DNA from 3 places in the Rhizobium sp. OAE497 genome. Region 3 is predicted to be linked to each of the others. Evidence: riboswitches for the same ligand, from Rfam matches in the RefSeq annotation. Region 3 holds a riboswitch; each other region holds the start of a gene.
What was found. Region 3 has a riboswitch for cobalamin ahead of bluB (5,6-dimethylbenzimidazole synthase). Riboswitches for the same ligand answer to the same signal wherever they lie in the genome.
Positions count from the first base shown of each region.

Region 1: it holds a riboswitch for cobalamin, as region 3 does, so the genes downstream of both, nrdH (glutaredoxin-like protein NrdH) here and bluB (5,6-dimethylbenzimidazole synthase) in region 3, are expected to answer to the same signal.
Region 2: it holds a riboswitch for cobalamin, as region 3 does, so the genes downstream of both, cobU (bifunctional adenosylcobinamide kinase/adenosylcobinamide-phosphate guanylyltransferase) here and bluB (5,6-dimethylbenzimidazole synthase) in region 3, are expected to answer to the same signal.

Region 1 covers NZ_JBEPOA010000002.1:676,229-680,636, reverse strand. The annotation lists gene nrdE (class 1b ribonucleoside-diphosphate reductase subunit alpha) at 1-1,244, opposite strand, end outside; gene nrdI (class Ib ribonucleoside-diphosphate reductase assembly flavoprotein NrdI) at 1,214-1,624, opposite strand; gene nrdH (glutaredoxin-like protein NrdH) at 1,637-1,858, opposite strand; cobalamin riboswitch at 2,112-2,335, opposite strand; gene ABIE40_RS22645 (response regulator) at 2,528-3,196, opposite strand; gene ABIE40_RS22640 (sensor histidine kinase) at 3,351-4,408, opposite strand, start outside.
Region 2 covers NZ_JBEPOA010000001.1:2,168,413-2,172,820, forward strand. The annotation lists gene cobN (cobaltochelatase subunit CobN) at 1-203, opposite strand, end outside; gene cobW (cobalamin biosynthesis protein CobW) at 207-1,256, opposite strand; gene cobU (bifunctional adenosylcobinamide kinase/adenosylcobinamide-phosphate guanylyltransferase) at 1,261-1,773, opposite strand; cobalamin riboswitch at 2,068-2,460, opposite strand; gene ABIE40_RS11170 (chloride channel protein) at 2,683-4,408, shown strand, end outside.
Region 3 covers NZ_JBEPOA010000001.1:2,020,804-2,025,211, forward strand. The annotation lists gene ABIE40_RS10450 (NADP-dependent malic enzyme) at 1-67, shown strand, start outside; gene ABIE40_RS10455 (DUF2865 domain-containing protein) at 194-1,291, shown strand; gene bluB (5,6-dimethylbenzimidazole synthase) at 1,325-2,008, opposite strand; cobalamin riboswitch at 2,052-2,233, opposite strand; gene ABIE40_RS10465 (TolB family protein) at 2,252-3,082, opposite strand; gene ABIE40_RS10470 (NYN domain-containing protein) at 3,113-3,826, opposite strand; gene ABIE40_RS10475 (NAD+ synthase) at 3,911-4,408, opposite strand, start outside.

The sequences.
Region 1 (4,408 bases), on a different contig from region 3:
CCCATATGCTTGTAGGACAGATCGTCGTTATATTCGCTGGCCTCGCTGACCTGCAGGATTTCCGAGCAGAGATTGCTCATGGTGATGCGCCCGGCGATCGGGTTCGCCTTGTTCACCGTGTCTTCGAACATGATGTAGGGATAGCCGCTCTCGAACTGGATTTCGGCGATCACCTGGAAGAAGTCACGCGCCTTGATCTTCTTCTTGCGAATGCGGCTGTCGGCCACCATCTCGCGATACTTTTCGCTGACCGAAATCTCGGTGAAGGGCACGCCGTAGACGCGTTCCACGTCATAGGGCGAGAAGAGGTACATGTCCTCGTTGTTCTTGGCGAGTTCGAAGGTGATATCGGGGATGACGACGCCGAGCGACAGCGTCTTGATGCGGATCTTCTCGTCGGCATTCTCGCGCTTGGTGTCGAGGAAGCGCATGATGTCGGGGTGATGCGCATTCAGATAGACCGCACCGGCCCCTTGCCGAGCGCCGAGCTGGTTCGCATAAGAAAACGCATCTTCCAGGAGCTTCATCACCGGAATGATGCCCGACGACTGGTTCTCGATGTGCTTGATCGGCGCACCGGCCTCGCGGATATTGGTCAGCGACAGCGCCACGCCGCCGCCGCGCTTGGAAAGCTGCAGCGCCGAATTGATCGAACGGCCGATCGATTCCATATTGTCCTCGACCCGCATCAGGAAGCAGGAGACGAGCTCGCCGCGCTGCTTCTTGCCGGCATTGAGGAAAGTCGGCGTCGCCGGCTGGAAGCGGCCGGAAATGATCTCGTCGACCATGTCGCGGGCGAGCGCCTCGTTGCCCCGCGCCAGCGCCAGCGCCACCATGCAGATGCGGTCTTCGTAGCGCTCCAGATAGCGCTTCCCGTCGAAGGTCTTCAGCGTGTAGCTGGTGTAATATTTGAAGGCACCGAGGAAGGTCGGGAACCGGAATTTCTTGTCGTAGGCGTGATCGAAGAGATCGCGGACGAAATTGAACGAATACTGGTCCAGAACCTCCTGCTCGTAGTAGCCCTCGGTCACCAGATAGTCGAGCTTCTCCCGGAGGTTATGGAAGAAGACGGTGTTCTGGTTGACGTGCTGCAGGAAATACTGCTTGGCCGCCTGCCGGTCCTTGTCCAGCTGGATCTTTCCCTCGCCGTCATAGAGGTTCAGCATCGCGTTCAGCGCGTGATAATCCAGCGCGGCGTCAGCGGCCTGCGCCTTCAAGGGGCGCTCGAGAACTGCCGTGTCCAAAATCGTTCCAATCCGTGTTTGACATTGGCGACGTCGTCGGCCGTGCCGAGAAGCTCGAACCTGTAGAGGTACGGCACCTGGCATTTGCGCGAGATGATGTCGCCGGCAAGCCCGTAGGTCTCGCCGAAGTTGCTGTTGCCCGCAGCGATCACGCCGCGAAGGTTCGAACGGTTTGCCGCATCGTTCAAGAAACGGATCACCTGTTTGGGCACGGCCCCCTTGCCGCCCTCGCCGCTATAGGTTGGGACGACAAGCACATAGGGCGACCCTGCCTGCAGGGTCGCGCCTGTGATGGGGATGCGCTGCGCGGGAAGGCCGAGCTTCTCGACGAAACGATGGGTGTTCTCCGACCGGCTGGAAAAATAGACGATCTCGCCCATCGCTGCGGCCGATCAGGCGAGCGCGCTGATCATGTCGGGGCGGAAGCCGGCCCAATGCTGCTCGCCGGCGATGACGACGGGCACCTGGCGGTAGCCGAGGCCCTGCACCAGCTCGTAGGCAGCGCTATCGGTGGAAACGTCGATGATCGTGTAGTCGATGCCCTGGCGGTCGAGGGCGCGGGTGGTCGCGGTGCACTGGACGCAGGCGGGCTTGCTGTAGACGGTGATGCTCATTGGGAAAACCTCGTGACTGGAAGGCATGGGATATCGTTCGGACATCCGCCGATATCCGCGTTTGGGAAGACCGAAATGGAAGGCAGCCGTTACCGATTGCCGGGCGTCAGCAGCCCGTCATTCGCGCCGGTATGATCTGAAACTCAAAGACATAAGACTTCACCCCGAAGTGGCTCATGCAGGACACACCGGAGGAAGCGAAGAGCCGCATCATGCGCGCATCTCATCGCTCGCCAGCCGGACACCCCGCCCGTGGACGTTTTCGCTCAAGGCAGGTCTCCTGGCTTGCGGATCATCACATTCATCCCGGCCTTCCCGGGTCTTCATGACCCAGTGACCCGAAATGGGACAGATGCTCGCCGCTTACAGTTGCGGGGGCAGCTCCGGCATTGTCCCGCTTTGCAGCGGGTCTCACCGAATTCCCGTCTTAGCCCACGACCCCTACGAATCGTGAGAACCTCGAACACTAGATATAGTACGCGAGTCAAAATCAGCGTCAATAATTTGTTTGCCAACAGCACGGAGGAAAGTGGGGAAATCCAGCGAACATGGTGAATGGGGAGTAAACGCGGGGGTCAATGCCAGCCGCGTTTGCTCCCCTCTCACACTCTGCTACCGAAGAAAATTGGCCAGCCTGCCCTACTTCAGGAGCCGCGTTAGGCCATAGGCCTATGACAACATCTGTGGAGCGCTGGTCTCGACCGGCGCCTGCAGCTTCTGCGCCGCAAGCACGACTTCGACGCGGTTGCGGGCGTCGAGTTTCTGCATCAGCAGCGTCATGTAGTGCTTGACGGTCTTCTCGCTGATGTCGAGCATGCTGGCGATTTCGCGGTTGGTCTTGCCCTGCAGCAGGTAGGTGACGATCTGCTCCTCGCGGGCGCTGAGCCGCTTCTGCATCTGCGCCTTGCGGCGGATTTCAGCCGTCTTCATCGACAGGATGACCTTGGTGGCGAAGCCCGGCGTGATGAAAGTGCTGCCGTCATGGACGGTCTTGATCGCCTCGTAGAGATCGCGCGCCGTGCTGCCCTTGAGCACATAGCCGCAGACGCCGAGATTGAGAACCTGGATCGCCGTGTCGATATTGGCGGTCGCGGTGAAGACCACGACCTTGGTGCCTTCGTAATTCTTCTGGATCAGCTCAAGCGCCGCCAGCGTGTCGCCCGGCATGCTGAGATCGGTGACGAGGACATCGGGACGATGCTCCTCGACGATCTTCAGGGCGTCGATGGCATTCTCACCGCGCGCCGTGACCCGGAGGTCATCCTTAGCGGAGTAAAGATTAACCAGTCCATCCAGTAATATTGGATGATCATCTACGAACGCGACCGAGATAGACATGATGACGAATAACCCCCTCGTCTTTCTATCCAACAGCTCTAATGTAATCAGAGCAAAACATAAAGCTGGATTTTAATGCTTGGTTAACTTCATCGTATTTGTGTCTATTCCACATCTATGCTTATAGCTACCTATCAATTCGGCTAGTTCCGGCTCAATGGGCGGCGGCATCCGCCTGCTGCAGTTCCAGCGTCATTGTCAGCACCATCCCGCCATCCGGGCGCTTGCCGATGGTCAGCGACCCGCCGAAGCTTTCGATGCGCTGGCGAAGGCCGTAAAGCCCCATTCCCCCTTCGCGCGCCGCAAGCGGCAGCGTCCCCGGAGGCAGACCGTCATCCTCGACCGAAATCGAGATGACCGGCATGTCGATGCGACATCGGACACGCTGACCGTTGGCGCCGGCATGTCGGTAGGCATTGTTGAGCCCCTCCTGCACGAAGCGGTAGATGCAGGTCTTCAGCGCCGGGGGCAGATCGGCATTCGTGCCGCTTGAGGTGAATGCGACCTTGGTTCGCGTGCGCGCCTCGTGCTGCTTGATCGCTTCGGCCACCACATCCTTGGCCCAGAGATGCAGGATCTCCGGCAGGAGCAGCGACTTCGTCACCGTGCGCGTTTCGATGAGCGCTTCGCCCAGCGCCTTGTTCGTCGCGTCGAGAGCCCTGTCGCGTTCATCCTTGCGGGTCAGGTCCCGCAGCTCGTCGAGCTGCAGGATGGCGAGCGTCATCAGCTGAACGGGACCATCATGCAGATCGGCGCCGATGCGGCGGATGAAGGTCTCGTTCATGTTGGCGAGCTCCATCGAGGCGCGCCGCGCCGTATCGCGCAGCTCCATCAGCTCCTTGGAAGCCAGTTCCGCCTCCTCGGCGCGATGGCTCAGCGCATGGCGCTGGGTCTCAATCGTCCGGCTGCCGCGCCTGACGATCAGGAACAGGCCGAGCATGACAACGAAGGAAAACAGCGCCACGGTCGCCCAGGTGACGATCCGCAGCCGGGCGAGCTCGCCCATGAAGCTGTTCGGCTCCTCATGGATCTCGGCGACGCCGATGATGCGGCCGGAAGCCTGGTCGTGGAGCGGGCTGTAGATCTCCAGATATTCCGTATTGATGTTGCGGAACGTGTGCTCGGCGGCCTTGAGATCGGCATAGATAGCGACGATCTCGCCTTTCAATGCCCGCTGCAGCCCATCGGGAAACTCGAAACGCTGGCCGATCA
Region 2 (4,408 bases), 150 kb from region 3:
ACGGACATCGGGTGTTTCAGGCTCATCAGGCTGGCGACGCGCAACGTCAGCGGATTGCCGCCACCCTGCCCATGAGCGGCGGCAATTGCCGAAAGCTCCGTATCCGCCGCAGAAAGGAACAGGATATCGCCGGGTGACTGGCCGAGATCGATCGCCTCGTCACCGTCGCTGATCGTTCCTTTCTGGGCGAGGAGCAGATGCATGGATCAGACCAGCGCCTCGATTGCCTTGCGCACGGCAGCTTCATCCATATCGTGCAGGCCGATGACGACGAGGCGCGTGCCGCGGGTTTCACTCGGCGCCCAGGCACGGTCGAAATACTGGTCGATGCGGCTGCCGACAGCCTGGATCTGCAGGCGCATCGGCTTGCCGGAGACATCGGCAAAGCCCTTCAGGCGCAGCACGTCATGCTCTGAAATCACGCCCTTCAGCTTCTCGATGAACCCGGCGGGATCGGCAAGCGTGCCGAGCTCGACGACGAAGCTGTCGAACTCGTCGTGGTCATGCGGCGTGCCATCTTCATGCTCCAGCTCGTGATGGGACTTGCGGTTGGCGATATCCTCTTCCGTGCCGATGCCGAGGCCGAGCAGAACGCTTGCCGGGACATCGCCGTTCTTCGCTTCGATCAGCGCAGGCTTGCGAGAGATGCGCGAGGTCACTTCCTCGCGTACGCGGACGAGGCCTTCGCTGTCCAGCAGGTCGGTCTTGTTGAGAACGATCAGATCGGCGCAGGTCAGCTGATCCTCGAACAGTTCCTCGATCGGGCTTTCGTGATCGAGGGATTCGTCCTCGACGCGGCGCGCCTCGACGGCATCGTGGTCGTCGGCAAAACGCCCTGCAGCGACGGCGGCGCTATCGACAACGGTGATGACGCCGTCGACGGTGACTTCGCTGCGGATGTCCGGCCAGTTGAAGGCGGCGACCAGCGGCTGCGGCAGCGCCAGACCCGAGGTCTCGATGACGATGTGGTCGGGGCGCTGATCGCGCTCCAGAAGCTTGGTCATCGTCGGAATGAAATCGTCGGCGACGGTGCAGCAGATGCAGCCGTTGGTGAGCTCGATGATATCGTCCTCAGTGCAATTTTCAGCACCGCAACCCTTCAGCACGTCGCCATCGACGCCGAGATCGCCGAATTCGTTGATGATCAGCGCGATCTTCTTGCCGCCGGTATTGGAAAGCAGGTTGCGGATCATCGTCGTCTTGCCGGCCCCGAGGAAGCCGGTGATCACGGTTGCGGGGATTTTCTGCTGGTTCATTCGTTCAACCCTTCATCTTCAGCGGCAGACCTGCCGCGATAAAATACACGTCCGCGGCGCAGCCCGCGATCATCTGGTGCAGCCGCCCGGCATGGTCGCGAAAATCCCGCGCCATCCGGTTTTCGGGAACGATCCCGAGGCCGACTTCATTGGAAACAAGAACGAGCCGCGCCTTCGCCTTCGGCAGCCAGGCCGCGAGCGCGGCACTCTCCGCCGCCACATCGCGCTCGTCCATCATCAGATTGGTGACCCACAGTGTCAGGCAATCGACCAGGATCGCCCGCCCCGCGCCGTCGATCGCCGCCAGGCGCTCGGCAAGCTGCAGCGGCTCCTCATGGGTCTGCCACGACGGCCCGCGATCGGCCCGATGCTGCTCGATCCGCGCCCGCATCTCGTCATCCCATGCTCGCCCCGTCGCCAGGTAGTGACGTTCGAGACCGGTAGCGGTCATGAGATTTTCGGCGAAGCGGGACTTGCCGGACCGGGCGCCGCCGAGGATGAAAGTCGCATTGCTCATGCGAAGGCCACCGTGCTGGGGCACATATCTCTCGGTCTTCCCTCATTCCTGTGCCTGTCACGGGAATCCAGCCACGGCGCGTCTGCGCCGTGAATGAATCGCAGCAACAAGGAAATGAGTCTCCCGTGCCCAAGGATTTGGGCACGCTGGATTCCTGTGACATCCAGTGGGCGCAGCCCTAAGACCACAGGAGTGAGGAAAACCCTCTGAGGCGCCGCACATAGCGGCATGAAAATTCTCGTTTCAGCCATGACAACCTCCGTGCTGGCAGCGGGCGGGAATGCCCAAGGGGCTCTTCGCCCGGCACAGATGGCAGGTCTCCTGGCTCGCGGTTGTCGGCCCCGACAGGGACGGCCGAAAGGCCATCCCTGATCGTGCCAGCGGATCTTCCTCGCCTTCCCGGCTGCATTCTCGTGAAAAGGCGGACGATTCGTAGAATAAGAGGCGTCCTGCCCCGGCTGATCACGATGCATTTCCAGTGGCTTTTCCGGTGTCCGTCAGTCATTGCCCTGCTGCGGAATGCAGCGATCAGGCAGTGGTGCCGGTGCACCGGATGGAAGACCCTGACCGCTCTACAGTCGCGGGGTCGGCTGTGATGAAGGCGCCCGGTTTGGGTCCGCCCCGTCACATTCCCTTTTCATCCCGGGCAGCAACCGCCGCCCCGGAACCATCCGTAATTGAACGCATCGTTAGGCGTGCGGCCATGCGAAGTCAATCGATGCCGGGGCAATCCAAACAGCCCGCCCTTAACCCTACTGAGTCTACCAAACAGATAGTCTATTAAATTCATTGACTTAAGGCGACATTTCGTTTGCAACCGCCTCTCTTTTGCTGCAATTGCTCGCGAAATCATGCGGCGCAAAAAGCGCGCTTCCTTGATCCTGCATTCCATCGCCTAGTTCTCTCATCATGCTCACGAAAACCGACATCGGCCGCCTCGCGCGGCGCCATCTCAAATTCGATATGGCGCGGCTGCGCGCGCTGGCGCGCCAGAATGAAATGGGCATGGTTTTCGCGGGCGGCGCTGTCGGCATCATCGCCGGTTGCGCGGTGACCGGCATGAGCCTGATCTCGCGCGAAATGCACAGCCTGATCTTCGGCATCAGCGATGTCGATCGTCTCAGCTCGTCGGAGATCGACAACAAGCTGCTCCTGCTCTTGGCGCCGATCTGCGGCGGTCTGCTTCTCGGTCTGCTGCTGTTCATCCTCAGCAGAACGCGCAAGAAGCCGATGGTCGACCCGATCGAGGCGAACGCGCTGCATGGCGGCCGCCTGTCGCTGACCGATAGCGTGATCGTCGCCATCCAGAACCTGATTTCAAACGGCTTCGGCGCCTCCGTCGGCCTCGAGGCCGGCTATACGCAGCTTGCGGCCGGTCTTGCCTCCAAGCTCGGCCTGAAGCTGCAGCTGCGCCGCGCCGATCTGCGCGTCCTCGTCGGCTGCGGCGCGGCAGGTGCCATCGCCGCCGCTTTCAACGCGCCGCTGACCGGCGCCTTCTATGCCTTCGAGCTGATCATCGGCACCTACACGATCGTCTCGCTGACCCCCGTCGTCGTTTCCGCGCTGCTCTCGACACTGATCGCCCGCCTGCTTGCCGGCAGCGACTTTACCATCGATGTCGGCCAATTCGGCAGCGTCGTTCCGGCCGACTACGTTCCAGCGATCCTGCTCGGTGGTTGCTGCGCCGGTGCCGGCATTCTGATCATGCAGGGCGTCTCCTTCATCGAGGAACTGGCGCGCAAGAGCTCGGTGCCGACCTATGCCCGCCCAGCGCTCGGCGGCATCGTCGTCGGCCTGCTGGCGATGATTTCGCCGCAAGTGCTCTCGGCAGGCCATGGCGCCCTGCATCTCAACCTGTCGCATCAGGTGGCGATCCCGGCGCTGATCGGCATTCTGCTGTTGAAATCCTTCGCCTCCGCCGTATCGATCGGCTCCGGCTTCAGAGGCGGCCTGTTCTTCGCCTCGCTGTTCATGGGCGCCCTGCTCGGCAAGCTCTTCGCCTATTCGGCGCCGTTCTTTGCACATGCGTCACTGACACCGGAGGTCTATGCCGTCGTCGGCATGAGTTCGCTCGCAGTCGCCATCATCGGCGGACCGTTGACGATGACTTTCCTGGCGCTCGAGATCACCGGCGACTTCCCGATCACCGCGCTGGTGCTCGCCGCCGTCATCACCTCGTCGCTCGTCGTGCGCACCACCTTCGGCTACTCCTTCGCCACATGGCGCTTCCATCTGCGTGGTGAAAGCATCCGCAGCGCCCATGATGTCGGCTGGATCCGCAACCTGACGGTCGGCAAGCTGATGCGCGCCGACGTGAAGACCGCCAATGTCGCGACCTCCGTCGAGGAGTTCAAGAAGACCTTCCCGGCCGGTTCCACGCAGCGCGTCATCCTCGTCGATGATACCGGCAAATATGCCGGCCTCGTCCTTGTCCCCGAAATCCATTCCAATCCGATCGATACGGATGACGAGGGCAAGGGCCTGGAGAGCTTCATCCGCTACAAGAACGACTTCCTGCAGCCGCAGATGAACGCCAAGCAGGCCGCCGCGATCTTCGACAAGACCGAGAGTGAAGCGCTCGCCGTACTCAACAATCTGATCGAGCGCAAGGTCGTCGGCCAGCTCAGCGAAAGCC
Region 3 (4,408 bases):
GGTCACCTCGCGCGGCGTCGTCAACATGGCGGCTCTCGCCGTCGTCGAAGCACAGCAGCCGGCGTGAATTTGCAGTCGATCGGAAAAATGCGTTAGAATTCCTTCGTTAGCTTGTTAACGGAAGGCAGCTAGACAGGATGGATGCGGCAAATGCCCTGCCGCTTCCGGTTTGACTATGCTGCGGGATGATACCGTGAAACGCCGAAGCCTGACCCTTGCCCTTTTCCTTGCGGCTGCCGCGCCAGCGGCAGCGCAGACGAACGCGATCTGCGAAGATCTGCGCGGCCGCCTTGCCGACCTGCCGCAGGTGATCGGCAACGGCCCGGAAATCCGCCAATATGCGAGCGCGATAGCCGAGCAGAACCTCGAGCTCCGCAAGCTGCGCAACGACCTGCGCAGCAACGGCTGCAGCGTCGACAGCATGGTCGTCATCGGCGGCGAGAATGCCGGCTACTGCAGCGACCTGCAGGAATCCGAAGCACGGATGATCGACAACATCCACTACCTCCAGGACCGCCGCAACCAGCTGCGCGAATCCGGCGGCAGCGATATCAACGAACGCCGCCAGCTGATGGCCGCCCTTGACGACAACGGCTGCAACGACGATCCCGGCTATCAACCGGACGAGCGCGCCTACGAGCCGGCGCCAAGCACTGAAGAACAGGCGATGCGCGGCGATACCTTCATCCCGCTCGGCAACGGCGAGGAAGGCAACACGCAATATGGCGTGCCGCGCGGCGAGATGATGTCGCATGTCAGCACCATGTGCGTGCGAACCTGCGACGGCGGCTTCTTCCCGATCAGCACCAACGCCACCTCGATCGATTTCAGCCGCGATGCCTCGACCTGCTCGAAAATGTGCCCCGGCATCGAGACCGAGCTCTTTTATCAGGACGTTTCGAACACCGACGCGGCCAATATGATCTCGGCCGCCACGGGCACCCGCTACAGCGCGATGCCGAACGCCTTCGCCTACAAGAACCGCGCTCCCGGCGAAAAGTCGTCCTGCAGCTGCAATCTGACCGCCTATTACGAGCAAATGCGAAAGAACCAGACCGTAAGCGAACCGCCGCCGAAGGGCTCGATCACGACGATCACCACCAAGCCTGCAGCCACGGCATCTCAAACGCCGGCTGCACCGCAGCCACAGATCCCGGACCGGCCCTATGAGCCGCAGAATAGCAAGGTCCGCCAGGTCGGCCCGCAATTCCTCGCAGGCGACCAGGGCAGCATCGATCTGAAGAACCCGGCAACATCAGGCCCGCAGCCGCAGCAGCAACAGCAGAACTAAGACCAGCCGGCATACGCTGAACGTCTGCCGTTCCTAGCGGCGGCCCCAGCCATCGCGGAAGACCAGCTCCTCGAGCGGCAGCCGCTGCCGCCAGCCTTTGACGGCGAGTTCCGGCTCCCGGTAGAGCTCGTCGACATAGCCGATGCAAAGCCAGGCAACGATCTCGATATGCGCGGGCACGCCGAGGATCTCCTTGAGCTCGCTTTCATGAAAGATGCTGACCCAGCCGACGCCGACGCCTTCGGCCCTCGCCGCAAGCCACAGGTTCTGCACGGCGCAGACGGTCGAATAGCTGTCCATCCGCGGATTATGCGTACGCCCCAGCACCACCTCGCCGCTGCGCGAGGGATCGCAGGTGATGCAGAGGCCGAGCGGTGCCTTGAGGATGCCTTCGAGCTTCAGCGACCGGTAGGTCGCCTGCCGCTCGCCATCGAACATCCCGGCCGCCTCATGGTTGGCGCGATCGAACGCCTCCCATACCCGCCGGCGCACGGCCGCATCATCGACGACGATAAAATTCCACGGCTGCATGAAGCCGACCGACGGCGCATGATGCGCGGCCGCAAGCAGCCGCATCAGCACATCCTCGGGTACCGGATCCGGCAAAAACTGGTCGCGCACGTCGCGCCTGGTCATGATCGCCCGGTAGACGGCATCGCGCTCGTCACCGGAAAAAGCGGATGCGCGCTGCAGCGCATCCCCGCTCAAGGGTCGCATCGTCAAATCCCCAACAACGCAACCGACCCGCCGTCCGCGCGGGATCAGTCTATGATGCCAGGCCGGTCTTCTGACTTGGCGTCATCCGCCCGCCGCAGCCTTCCCGGTGTCAACCAGTGGCACGATGCGGCAGGCGTCAGCCTTACAGCGTTGGGCACGTTCCGGTCTCACACCGGATTCCCGATTCTCCCGCCGCTGGCGGGCACCTGACGAAAACCCTCTTGCCCGTTTTACCGGCGCGCTTCAAGTGGCCGGGAAATAGCGCACATAGGCAAACTCATCACCATCCGGTGACCAGCAGGGAACATTGATCGTGCCCTGCCCGCCGAACAGTTCGAACAGCGTCGTCAGGTTGCCGCCATCCATGTCCATCAGCCGCAGCCTGACATGCAGGTCGCGCGGGTGATCGAAGACATCTGGATCGTAGGAGAGGATCAGCACCTTGTCGTTAGCAGGTGCTGGATGGGCAAACCAGTTGCCGTAATTGTCGTGGGTCACCTGCTCCAGCCCGGTACCGTCAGGATGGATGCGCCAGATCTGCATCAGCCCGGTGCGGCTGGAATTGAAATAGATCCACTGCCCGTCGAAGGAATAGTCCGGCCCGTCATTGCGCCCCTCCCCATGCGTCAGCCGCCGCTCGGCGCCGCCATCGACCGCTATCGTGTAGATGTCGAAGACGTCGTCGCGGATACCGCAATAGGCCAATTCCTTGCCGTCGGGCGACCAGCCGTGCCAGTAGGACGGAAGATTGGTGGTCACCTGCTTCGGCGCCCCACCTTCCGCCGAAAGCGTGTAGATGCAGGATTTGCCATATTCCGTCTTGTCCGAAATGACATAGTGCCGGCCATCGGGCGAAATGCCGTGATCGTTGTTGCAAGCAGCGGCAAAGCCGGTGTCGACCTGCCTCAGCCCACCCTCACCATCCGGTGACAAGCGATAGAGCAGCCCATCGCCGTTCAGCAGCAGATAGCGCCCGTCAGGCGAAAAGTTCGGTGCCTCGATCAGCTGCTCCGTCTGGAAAACCACCCGGCTCTTGGCCGTACGGATATTGTAGATCTCGACCGAACTGCGCATGCATGCCTCCCGCATTGTGCGGCGGTCCGGCTATCCGCCGTTCCGCTTCATTCTGATTTGCATGCGGTTTGTGCCATGCATCTGTGTCTCGATAAAGTCGCATCGCTTCAAAAGCGAACTGAGGTTCGGAGCGCCGAAATGCTGTGCCTTGAAGTCGGGATAGACCTGCCGCAGCAAGGTGCCGAGCTCAGCAATATCCAGCCAGCCTTCCTCCCTCAGCTTCGCCGTCTGCAGCGCCTGCGCGATATAGGGCCGGATGCTCGGTGATGGCTGCAGCGCCACGACCTTGGCCAGTGCCGGAAGGCTTGCCGGCGCCTCTGCGAGACGCAACTCGAAGAAATCATCGAACGACTCGCGCAGCAGCCTGGAAGCATTCGGCGCGCCAACCCCGATCGCCTGCTTGCCGCGCATCCTGATACGCGTCGCCAGATGGCCGACGTCGCGATCGCTGCTGGCGATGCAGAAAAGATCGATCGCCGAGGCGCCGAGATATTCCATCGCATCGACGGCAAGCAGGATGTCCGCACCATTCTTGCCCGACTGGGAGCTGACCGCCGTCTGCAGGCTGAGCGCATGCTTTCCGGCAGCCGCGACCCACGGCTGGGCAGCCTCCCGCGTGAAATCGCCATAGGCGCGCCGCTCGACAAGGCGCCCGTAGCCGGATGCGATGTCGATGATCTCGCCCGCCGAGCGCGCCGGCAGGTTTTCGGTATCGATGAAGACGGCGACTTTCGTATCACGCACGATCAGGACCTCCCGCATTTCTGACGATAGAAACGCGGGAAGATGCGGAAGTCAGCAGCTTTCGGTTGATCGGGTTAACGATCGCTAACTGCGATCCCTAAACCGGTTGGTAATCGGGTAGCGGCGATCACGGCCGAAATTCTTCTTGGTGATCTTCACGCCCGGCGCCGACTGGCGGCGCTTGTATTCGGCGAGATAGAGCAGATGCTCGACGCGGTGGACGGTTGCGACGTCATGACCGCGGGCGACAATCTCGTCGACGCCCATCTCCTTCTCGACGAGGCATTCGAGAATGTCGTCGAGAACAGGATAAGGCGGCAGCGAATCCTGGTCCTTCTGGTCCGGGCGAAGCTCGGCGGACGGCGCCTTGTCGATGATGTTCTGCGGAATGACGACACCCGACGGACCAAGCGCATCCGGCGGCACATGTTCGTTGCGCCAGCGCGAGATCGCATAGACCTGCATCTTGTAAAGGTCCTTGATCGGATTGAAGCCACCGTTCATGTCGCCATAGAGGGTTGCGTATCCGACCGACATTTCCGACTTGTTGCCCGTCGTCACCACCATCGAGCCGAACTTATT